3 regions of the Streptomyces sp. NPDC085932 genome follow, and region 1 is predicted to be linked to each of the others. Evidence: riboswitches for the same ligand, from Rfam matches in the RefSeq annotation. Region 1 holds a riboswitch; each other region holds the start of a gene.

Region 1 (3,265 bases):
CGGCCCAGCGGCGGACGTCGTAGCCGTGCCGCGGCCACATGAGCGCGGCGGTGAGCAGAGCGACCCAGCACACCAGGGTGAGGACGAGCAGGGCGACCGTGACCCTGGTGAGGACGGCGTGGTCGTCGTCGTTCCACAGGTACAGGCGGTCGCTGTCGGCGCTGAGGAGCCGGGCCCCGGCCAGTGCCGAGACGGCGAGCGCGCCGCCCACGAGCCAGTGGTCCCCGCGCCCGTCGGTGACCTCGCGCGGGGCGAAGCGGAACAGGGCGAAGCAGTAGAGGACCAGCCCCAGCCAGAACGACACCAGGGCGGTGTGGGCGAGCCAGGCCGCCGACTCGGCCGCGGCGAGCGTGGCGGCGAGCACGGCGAGGCCCTGAGTGGCCACGCAGCGCAGGAACACCGTTCCGTCGCGGCCCGGGTCCCCCGCGGCGAGCAGCAGCGTCCAGCACACCGCCGAGAGCGCCAGCAGAGCCGCCGCGGACCGCTCCCAGCCGGCCGCGGCGAAGCCGGCGCCGATCAGGGCGGTCGCCGCCGTGAGGGTGTGGGCGGCCGGCGCCTGTGCCCGCCATGCCGCCCGTGGCAGCCGCAGCAGGGCGTACCCCACGGCCCCCAGCCAGGCGGCGCAGGCCGCTACGAGCGCGAGGCGGGAGAGGACCTCGTACCCGGCCGAGTCGAGACCGGCCGACAGGGTGCCGGTGGTCAGCGCATAGGTCGCCCACAAGGTGGCAAAGAGGGAGGGGCCGGACATAGCGCCGATGCTAGAGAGCGGCGGACGGGTTGGGAGAGGGGCACGCGCGCGTACCCCTCAAAAACGTCCCGGACCCCTCAGGCCGGCCGCACCACGCTGTGGATCGCCGACTCGCCGTCGTAGTAGACCGACTCCTCGCGCACGTAGGTGCCCGGCTTCGGGGCGTGGATCATCATGCCGTTGCCGATGTAGATGCCGACGTGGGTGATGTCGTCGTAGAAGAACACCAGGTCACCGGGCTGGGCGTCGGCCAGGGAGACCGTGGTGCCGGCGTCGACCTGGTCGTAGGTCGTGCGCGGCAGGGCCACCCCGGCGGCCTTCCACGCGGCCTGGGTGAGACCGGAGCAGTCGTAGGAGCCGGGGCCGACGGCGCCCCACACGTACGGCTTGCCGATCTGGGCGCGGGCGAAGGCGAGCGCCTTGTCGGCCTTGGTGGCGTACGAGGAGTCGGCCGGGGCCGTGGAGGTGGAGCCGGAGGCGGTGCCCGGTGACGGGGTGCCGCTCTCCTGCCGCTGGGCGGCCTCCTGCCGGGCCTTCTCCTGGGCGGCCTGTTCGCGCGCCAGCTCGGCCGCCTTGCGCGCGGCCTCCTCCCGCTTCTCCTTCTCGATCGCGGCGAGCCGTGCCTTCTCCTCGGCGGTCAGCCGCGACAGCAGGTCGCGGGCGTCGGCGAGCTTCCTCTGGACGGTGGCCTTGGCCGTCTTCAGGTCGCTCTGCGACTCGGTGAGCGTCCGCAGGCTCTCGGTGGCCTCCTGGCGCTTCTTCATCGTCGCGGACTGCTGCGTGACGTAGTCGTCGACGGCGACCTTCTGACGGCCGGTCATCCGGTCCATCAGCTGGGACTGGTCGAAGTAGTCCTGCGGGGTCTCTGCGAGCAGGAACGTGGCGGTGTCGGGTGCCGCGGTGCCGGTGCGGTACTGGGCGGCGGCGAAGGAACCCAGCTTCTCGCGCGCCTCGTTGAGCTTCTCGGTGCGCTGGGCGACGTCGTCGAGGAGGGTGTCGACGCGCTTGCGCTGCTTCGCGGTCTTCTCCTTGACCGCGTTGTACTTGTCGGTCGCCGACTCGGCCTGGCGGTACAGGTCGTCGACCTTCTTCTCGACTTCCTCCAGGCTGGGTTTGCCGTCGGCCTCGGGGGCGGCGTTGGCCGACTGGGACAGCAGGGCCACGGAGGTGAGGGCCGCCGTCGCGAGGGCGGGGGTCCGTATGCCTGCCACGCGCGTGCCCGTAGGACGCGACTTGCGGTGCGACGCCAAGGGAGGCGACTCCTTCCAAAGATCCGCCTACCGGGTTAGCTGTCGGGTTCGGGCGGGTGGTTCGGAAGGGTTGCCCTACGGCCTTCCCGGGACGGGAGTCGGGCCGATTCACCCCAAGGTCTCGGTGGGTCCCCGGCTCCGGCTGCCGCTGCGGCACACCGGACTCGGCGGAGGCCGCGCGGCCCGGCGACGTTCGCCGGTGAGGTCATGCGGCCCGGTCGCACCGTAGCCAACCGGTGTGGCTCGTGTGAAGGTTGATGGGTGATATGCCCGATACATTTTCGTGACCTTACGGCGGAGCGTCGCGCAACGTGAGCGGGCGGGGGCTTCTGGTGATGAGTTGTCCGGGATTGTGTGGGGCATCGCGCGGTGTGATCGCGCCATTTCGCAGGGCGACAGGAGGTGGTCCGTCCGTCACGGAAGGCCGGTGATCCGGCGATGTTCTCGGGGCGGCGGCGGGTTGTCAGTGGGGCGCCCTAGACTCGGAGAGCGATGAGCAGCCTCTTTGACGACCACTTCCTGGCGAACCTCCAGGCCCAGCGGGGCCCCGCGGACGAGCCCCCGCCGCCGCCCGAGGACGATCACGTTCCGGAGCCGATCCCGGACGATCTGTTCGGCGGGAAGTTCGACGTGCCGCCGGACCGGGACACCCACTACCGCGACGGCGCCCCCCGACCGGTGATCGACTCCGCCGCGCTGCTGGACGGGCTGAACGACAACCAGCGCGCCGCGGTCGTCCACTCCGGCTCCCCGCTGCTCATCGTGGCCGGCGCCGGCTCCGGCAAGACCCGCGTGCTCACGCACCGCATCGCGCACCTGCTCGCCGAGCGGGACGTCCACCCCGGCCAGATCCTCGCGATCACCTTCACCAACAAGGCCGCCGGTGAGATGAAGGAGCGCGTCGAGCAGCTCGTCGGACCGCGCGCGAACGCCATGTGGGTCATGACGTTCCACAGCGCCTGCGTGCGCATCCTCCGCCGCGAGAGCAAGAGGCTCGGCTTCACGTCCTCCTTCTCGATCTACGACGCCGCCGACTCCAAGCGCCTGATGGCCCTGGTCTGCCGCGACCTGGACCTCGACCCCAAGCGGTTCCCGCCTAAGTCCTTCAGCGCCAAGATCAGCAACCTGAAGAACGAGCTGATCGACGAGGAGGACTTCGCCGCCCAGGCCACCGACGGTTTCGAGAAGACCCTCGCCCAGGCCTACGCGCTCTACCAGTCGCGGCTGCGCGAGGCGAACGCCCTCGACTTCGACGACCTGATCATGA
Region 2 (3,265 bases), 190 kb from region 1:
CTGAGCCGCCATTCTCACCCGAACAGGTGAGGAGTGGTGTTTTCCGTGGTTTCCATCTGACCAAATCGGCCAGGGAGATACGTCAGACCCCGGACTCAACTCCGCGTACTGCTGGGGTATGACACGGGAGGGCGGCTTCTCCCCCGACCCGTAGGGGTCGGGGGGCGGCGGGCGGTCAGCCGGCCCGGTGCACCACCGCGTCGCACAGTTCCACCAGGGCCGTCTTCGCGGCGCACTCGGGCAGCGGCGCCAGTGCCGAACGGGCGTCCTCGGCGTAGCGGACGGTGTCCCGGCGGGCCTGTTCGAGCGCCGGGTGGGCGCGCAGCAGGCGCAGGGCCTCAGCGTGCCGCTCGTCGTCGGTGAGGTCGGAGTCCAGCAGCTCGCACAGGGCGAGGTCCTCGGCCAGCCCGAGCCGGGCCGCCCGCTCGCGCAGCCGCAGCACCGGCAGGGTGGGAATGCCCTCGCGCAGGTCGGTGCCGGGGGTCTTGCCGGACTCGTGGGAGTCGGAGGCGATGTCCAGGACGTCGTCGGCGAGCTGGAAGGCGACGCCGAGCCGCTCGCCGTACTGGGTCAGCACGTCCACGACCGTCTCGTCGGCGCCGGACATCATCGCGCCGAACCGGCACGAGACCGCCACCAGCGAGCCGGTCTTGCCGCCCAGCACGTCCAGGTAGTGCTCGACGGGGTCGCGGCCGTCCTGCGGTCCGGCCGTCTCCAGGATCTGGCCGGTGACCAGCCGCTCGAACGCCTCGGCCTGCACGCGCACCGCCTCCGGGCCGAGGTCGGCCAGGATGTGCGAGGCGCGGGCGAAGAGGAAGTCGCCGGTGAGGACCGCGACGGAGTTGCCCCAGCGGGTGTTGGCGCTGTCCACCCCGCGGCGCACGGCGGCCTCGTCCATCACGTCGTCGTGGTACAGCGTGGCGAGGTGGGTCAGCTCCACGACCACGGCCGACGGCACGATCCCGGGGGCGTGCCGGTCGCCGAACTGGGCGGCGAGCATCACGAGCAGCGGCCGGAACCGCTTGCCCCCGGCCCGCACCAGGTGCTGGGCGGCCTCCGTGATGAAGGGCACCTCGCTCTTGGTGGCCTCTAGCAAGCCTTCCTCGACAGCCGCCAGTCCGGCCTGGACATCGGCTTCCAGAGCCTGGTCCCGCACGCTCAGCCCGAACGGCCCGACGTCGGTCACGAGGGGTCTCCTGTCTGCTGGTGTCTGCCGGTGCTTACGCGGATTGTCGATAGGTCGCTGCCATCACTCGGATCAGCGTATCCGGTCACGTTTCGATCACCGCCAGCGCCCATGGTTACAGGCCGGGTGGTATCCGATCACGACCGCTATGTTTTCGATCAGCTCATAAGAACAGACATGTTCCGACTTACCGGGAATTCACGGTCTATGTGGTATTTGCACCATTGATGAAGCAAATTCCACTTGCGGGGCATTGCGCCCCGGGTTGTGATCAGTGAATTGAATCACTTCCGGCCCTCTGCGGCCCCACCCGGGCACCGAGCGGTCCCGCCCTTCGGCGAGAGCGAGTTGAGGCTTGGCTCACGCAAAGGATCAAGCCGCCCATTACCCCCCGATCAAGGTCATCCGGCGCCTTGTGTGACTCCGGTGCTTGTTCCCGGCATGTGCTCTCGCATACGTTCCGGCCCAGTCCGGCGGACCGCCGAATCCTGCCGCCGCCCGGACTCCCCACACACACCGACTCACTCACGCAGGGCAGGAGCGGGGGACCCAGGTAAGTCGCCGGTCCGTGACACGGACCGGCTCGGGGTGAAGCCGCGCACGACAGCACCACGCCGTGTGCGGCCGGGCACCTCCCGGCCCGAACCCGACAGCTCACCTCGCAGGCGCCGGAGAGGAACATCACCATGCCCGGACGAGGTAAGCACCGTCGCCCCAGAAGGAACCCGATCTCCCGTGGTGTCGCCGTCGTCGGCACCGGCGGAGCGGCACTGACCCTCCCGCTCCTCGGCGCCACGCACGCCGGCGCCGCCGAGCCCCAGAGCGCGCCCGCCGCGCAGACCGTGCCGCAGGCGGCCCAGCCCGCCAAGTCGCTCTCGTACACCGTGACCAAGGGCGACACGCTCTACGGCATCGCGGAGAAGTACGACGTCTCCGGCGGCTGGAAGCAGCTGTACAAGGACAACCGTGGCGCCGTCGGCGACGACCCGAAGGTGATCCACCCGGGGCTGAAGCTGAAGGTGGAGACCGCGAAGGCCGCCGCCCCGAAGAAGGCGACGCAGTCGTCCGCCCCGGCCAAGCCGGCCGGTGGTGTGACCCAGGCCACCCCGGCCGCCGCGAAGACCTACGCGAACAACCTCGACGGGTGGATCCGCGAGGCGCTGGACATCATGGCCCAGAAGGGCATCCCGGGCTCGTACGACGGCATCTACCGCAACATCATGCGGGAGTCGTCCGGCAACCCGCAGGCGATCAACAACTGGGACTCGAACGCCGCCAAGGGCACCCCGTCCAAGGGCCTGCTCCAGGTCATCGACCCGACCTTCGCCGCCTACCACGTGTCCGGCACCCCGTACGACCCGTACGACCCGGTCGCCAACATCACGGCGGCCTGCAACTACGCGGCCGACCGCTACGGCTCGATCGACAACGTCAACGGCCCGTACTGAGCCGTCCCGCCCAGCAGTCGTTCGAGGACGACGGCGATGCCGTCGTCCTCGTTCGACAGGGTGATCTCGTCGGCCACGGCCTTGAGTTCGGGATGGCCGTTGGCCATCGCGACGCCGTGCGCCGCCCAGTCGAACATCGGGATGTCGTTGGGCATGTCACCGAAGGCGATGGTGTCCGCGGGCCGCAGCCCCAGGTGCTCGGCGGCCAGTGCCAGACCCGTCGCCTTGGTGACACCGCACGGCTGGAGCTCGACCGTGCCCGGCCCGGACATCGTCACCGTCGCCAGTGAACCCACCACCGAGCGGGCCGTCGCCGCCAGCTCGTCGTCCGACAGGTAGGGATGGCGCAGCAGCACCTTGCTGATCGGCTCGCCCCACAGCTCGTCGCGCCGGTCGACCCGCACCGCGGGCAGTGTCGGGTGCGGCATGAGATAGCCCGGCTCGATGAGCGTGAGCCCGTCGACCCCGTCCTGGTCGACCGCCGCGTACACCTCCCCCACCTCGGCCTCGATCTTCCCGAGGGCCGTCTCGGCCAGCTCCCGGTCGAGCGTGACGGACCACAGCAGCCGGTTCGCGCCGGCGTCGTAGACCTGCGCGCCCTGCCCGCACACCGCGAGCCCCGTGCACCCCA
Region 3 (3,265 bases), on a different contig from region 1:
AGCCGCTGCTCGGTGGCGTCGTAGCCGACCAGCTCCGGGCCGATCTGCTCGATGACCGCGAGGACGGCCTTCTCCACGCCCTTGCCGAGGTAGCGGTTCGAGTCGCCGTCGCGGAGCTCGATGGCCTCGAAGGCGCCCGTGGAGGCGCCGGACGGGACGGCGGCACGACCGGTGCTGCCGTCGTCGAGGCCGACCTCGACCTCGACCGTGGGGTTGCCTCGGGAGTCCAGGATTTCCCGGGCTACGACGACGTCGATGGACGGCACGAGCATCTCCTTCTTATGTGACGCGGTGACGCGGGTCGCGTGGACCCGGCGAGGTGCGGGCCGCGGTGGCTCGCGACATGAGCCTAACCGGCTCCGGGCGATCGGCCACCGGGTCGCCCACCCCATGGACAGAACCGAGAGTAAATTGTTTCCGAACGGAACAAAGCCGGTTGCCGAAAAAGCCCCGCCCCGGTGCGTACGGGGGACGACGCACCGGGGCGGGGAGCCCGTGGGGACGGGGGTGGGCCGCTGCTTACTTCAGGTGCAGCTGCTGGCCCGGGTAGATGAGGTTGGCGTCCTCGACGATGTCCTTGTTCAGCTCGAAGAGCTTCTCCCAGCCGCCCTTGACCTTCTCCTCGGCCGCGATCGAGCTCAGGGTGTCGCCCTTGACGACCTTGTACTCGCCGTCGCCCTTCTTGACCTTCTTGCCGGTCGGGGTGGTGACGGTCTTCTTCGCGGCCGGGCGCTCGTCGGAGCGGGAGGCCGGCTGCTGCTGGGTCTCACGGGACTCGGTGCTCTGCTGGCTCTGGCTCTGGCTCTGCGAGGAGCTGCCGGAGTCGGTGGAGCCGCCGCCGGTGTAGCCGGCGCTGGACAGGCCCTTGCCGCAGACCGGCCAGGCGCCCTTGCCCTGGCCCGCGAGGACCTTCTCGGCGATCTCGATCTGCTGGGCCTTGGTGGCCTGGTCGGCGGTGGAGGCGTACTTGGTGCCGCCGTAGCCGGCCCAGGTGGAGGCGGAGAACTGCAGACCGCCGTAGTAACCGTTGCCGGTGTTGATGGACCAGTTGCCGCCGGACTCGCACTGGGCGACGGCGTCCCACTCGGAGGCGGTGGCCGCGGAGGCGTTGCCGGCCGCCATCAGCGGGGCGGCGACGGCGGCGCCGGTGACGCCGGCGAGCGCGACGACGCGGGTGGCCTTGGACGGACGACGGTGCTTGCCCTTGCCGGAAAACAGCATGGATGGATCCCCTCACCGACGCCTGCGAGGTGAGCTGTCGGGTTCGGGCCGGTTGAGTTGCCCGGCCGCGTCCCTCACGGGACACGGCTTCACCCCAAGCCCTTCCGGCCAACCGGCCGGTCGGGCACCTACCTTGGGTCCCCCGCTCCTGCCTACGGCGCTTGACGCGACGACTGTTCCCGGGCGGCCGCTGGCAGGATTCGGCGTTGCGGCAGCCGGGGCTCGCGGTGACGAGCGATCACGACCGTAGACAGGTGCTCCGCCGAATTTCAAAGACGATCAGGGCTTCTGAGATCTATCTCTCACCGCTCTTATATGGGACATCAAGTGTGAAACACGGCGTGAACTCGCGCCGCTTCGGGGCGACTTCCACCGCCGTTTCCGCACTGCCCGAACGACTACCTCTCGCCCGCTTCGTCCGCTTGACCAGGCGTCTGACCGGCGGCGACGGCGGCCTTGCCACCCTCGGCGGCCTTCTCGTCCCCGGCGGCCGGCTCCTGCCATTCGCCGCTGATCCGGAGGGAGTCGGCGATGGACCAGAGGTCGTCGCCGACACCCACGATGTAGGCGCCTGCGGACGCCTCGTCGGCCGCCGCGTCGTCGCGCGCCGCGTGCCGGCCCGTGGAACCGGCCGCGGAGCCGTCCGCGGATCCGGTGCCTTCGTCGGCGCTGGGGCCGCGGTGCCGGCCGGAGCCGGTGTCCGCGAGGCCGGAAGAGCCGCCGTCCGGACGGGAGTTGCCGGACGCCTCGGCCTCGGGGGATGCCGACGGTGAGCCGCCGGCCCCCTCCCGCGCCGAGGGCGCGGAAGAGGCCTCGGGCGACTTGTCGGACTTGGCGGTTTCGTCAGGAAATGCCGACGGGCCGTCAGACGGCGCGCCGGACGGGGAAGCCGCCGGGGACGCAGTGGACGAAGAAGGCGAGGAGGACCCGGACGGATCCAGCGAGTCGAGCAGCCCGGAGGAGCCGGACGAGCCGGACGAAGCGGATTCATCGGACGGGTCGGACTCGCCGGCCCGGTCCGGAGCGCCCTGCTCGAGACCGGAGAGCAGTCCGCAGGTGCGCCACGCGCCGACCCCCTGGTCGGCGAGGATTCTCTCCGCCACGGATATCTGCTGGGAGCGGCTGGCCAGGTCGGCGCTCGCGGCGTATTCGAGGCCGCCGTGGTTCTCCCAGTCCTCCTGGGACAGCGCGAGGCCGCCGTAGTAGCCGTTGCCGCTGTTCTGGCTCCACGCGCCGCCCGTCTCGCAGTCCGCGACCCGGTCCCAGGTCGAGCCGTCCGCCGCACTGGCACCGGAGGCCCCGAGGAGCGGGATCGCGATGGCGGAGCCGGTCACTCCGGCCGCGACGAGGAGTGCCGGAGCCTGGCGGGGGCGACGGTGCCGACCGTTCCCGGAGAGCATACGGAGACCTTTCGCGAGACAGCAGTGACCCGCTGGCCGGGCGTCCCGGCCGCGTTGATGGGTGAACGTATCGGCAGACGATCACTTGTCACAAGTTCATGCCGCGCAGATCACGTGAAGATCACAATCCTGAGGGTGTGTCACCTGGACACGGGCGTGAACTCCACCGGCAGGGTCCGCAGGCCGCGCATGATGAGCCCGCCGCGCCACCTCAGCTCCTCCGGGTCCGTCGCGAGACGGAGATCCGGCAGGCGCGTGAGGAGGGTGGCGAGCGCGGTCTGGCCCTCCAGACGGGCGAGCGGGGCGCCCAGGCAGTAGTGGATGCCGTGGCCGTAGCCGAGGTGCTGGTTGTCGCGGCGGGACAGGTCGAGCACGTCCGGGTCGGCGAACCGCTCCGGGTCCCGGTCCGCGGCGGCCAGGACGACCAGGACCGGGTCGCCCGCCGCGATGCGCTGTCCGCCGATGGTGAGCGGTTGCGTGGCGAACCGCCAGGTGGCGAGCTCGACGGGGCCGTCGTAGCGCAGGAGTTCCTCGACGCCGGTCTCCAGCAGGGCGCTCTCCCCGGCGGCGAGGGAGGCCTGGAGGCGGGTGCGCTGCCCGGGGTGGGTGAGCAGGGCGTAGGTGCCGTTGCCGATGAGGTTCAC

What was found. A riboswitch is a leader RNA that binds a small molecule or an ion and turns the genes downstream of it on or off. The one in region 1 is predicted to bind cyclic di-AMP.
Region 2: linked by a shared signal. The riboswitch ahead of ACIGAQ_RS19420 (transglycosylase SLT domain-containing protein) and the one ahead of ACIGAQ_RS18475 (NlpC/P60 family protein) in region 1 are both predicted to bind cyclic di-AMP.
Region 3: linked by a shared signal. The riboswitch ahead of ACIGAQ_RS30520 (transglycosylase family protein) and the one ahead of ACIGAQ_RS18475 (NlpC/P60 family protein) in region 1 are both predicted to bind cyclic di-AMP.

The regions. Positions count from the first base shown of each region.
Region 1 is NZ_JBITSJ010000003.1:536,317-539,581, reverse strand. It holds gene ACIGAQ_RS18480 (hypothetical protein) at 1-748, opposite strand, end outside; gene ACIGAQ_RS18475 (NlpC/P60 family protein) at 826-1,998, opposite strand; cyclic di-AMP (ydaO/yuaA leader) riboswitch at 2,006-2,178, opposite strand; gene pcrA (DNA helicase PcrA) at 2,491-3,265, shown strand, end outside.
Region 2 is NZ_JBITSJ010000003.1:727,169-730,433, forward strand. It holds gene ACIGAQ_RS19415 (polyprenyl synthetase family protein) at 176-1,186, opposite strand; cyclic di-AMP (ydaO/yuaA leader) riboswitch at 1,691-1,869, shown strand; gene ACIGAQ_RS19420 (transglycosylase SLT domain-containing protein) at 1,873-2,634, shown strand; gene ACIGAQ_RS19425 (HAD family hydrolase) at 2,598-3,265, opposite strand, start outside.
Region 3 is NZ_JBITSJ010000007.1:90,098-93,362, forward strand. It holds gene eno (phosphopyruvate hydratase) at 1-266, opposite strand, end outside; gene ACIGAQ_RS30520 (transglycosylase family protein) at 520-1,221, opposite strand; cyclic di-AMP (ydaO/yuaA leader) riboswitch at 1,226-1,391, opposite strand; gene ACIGAQ_RS30525 (transglycosylase family protein) at 1,620-2,621, opposite strand; gene ACIGAQ_RS30530 (cytochrome P450) at 2,762-3,265, opposite strand, start outside.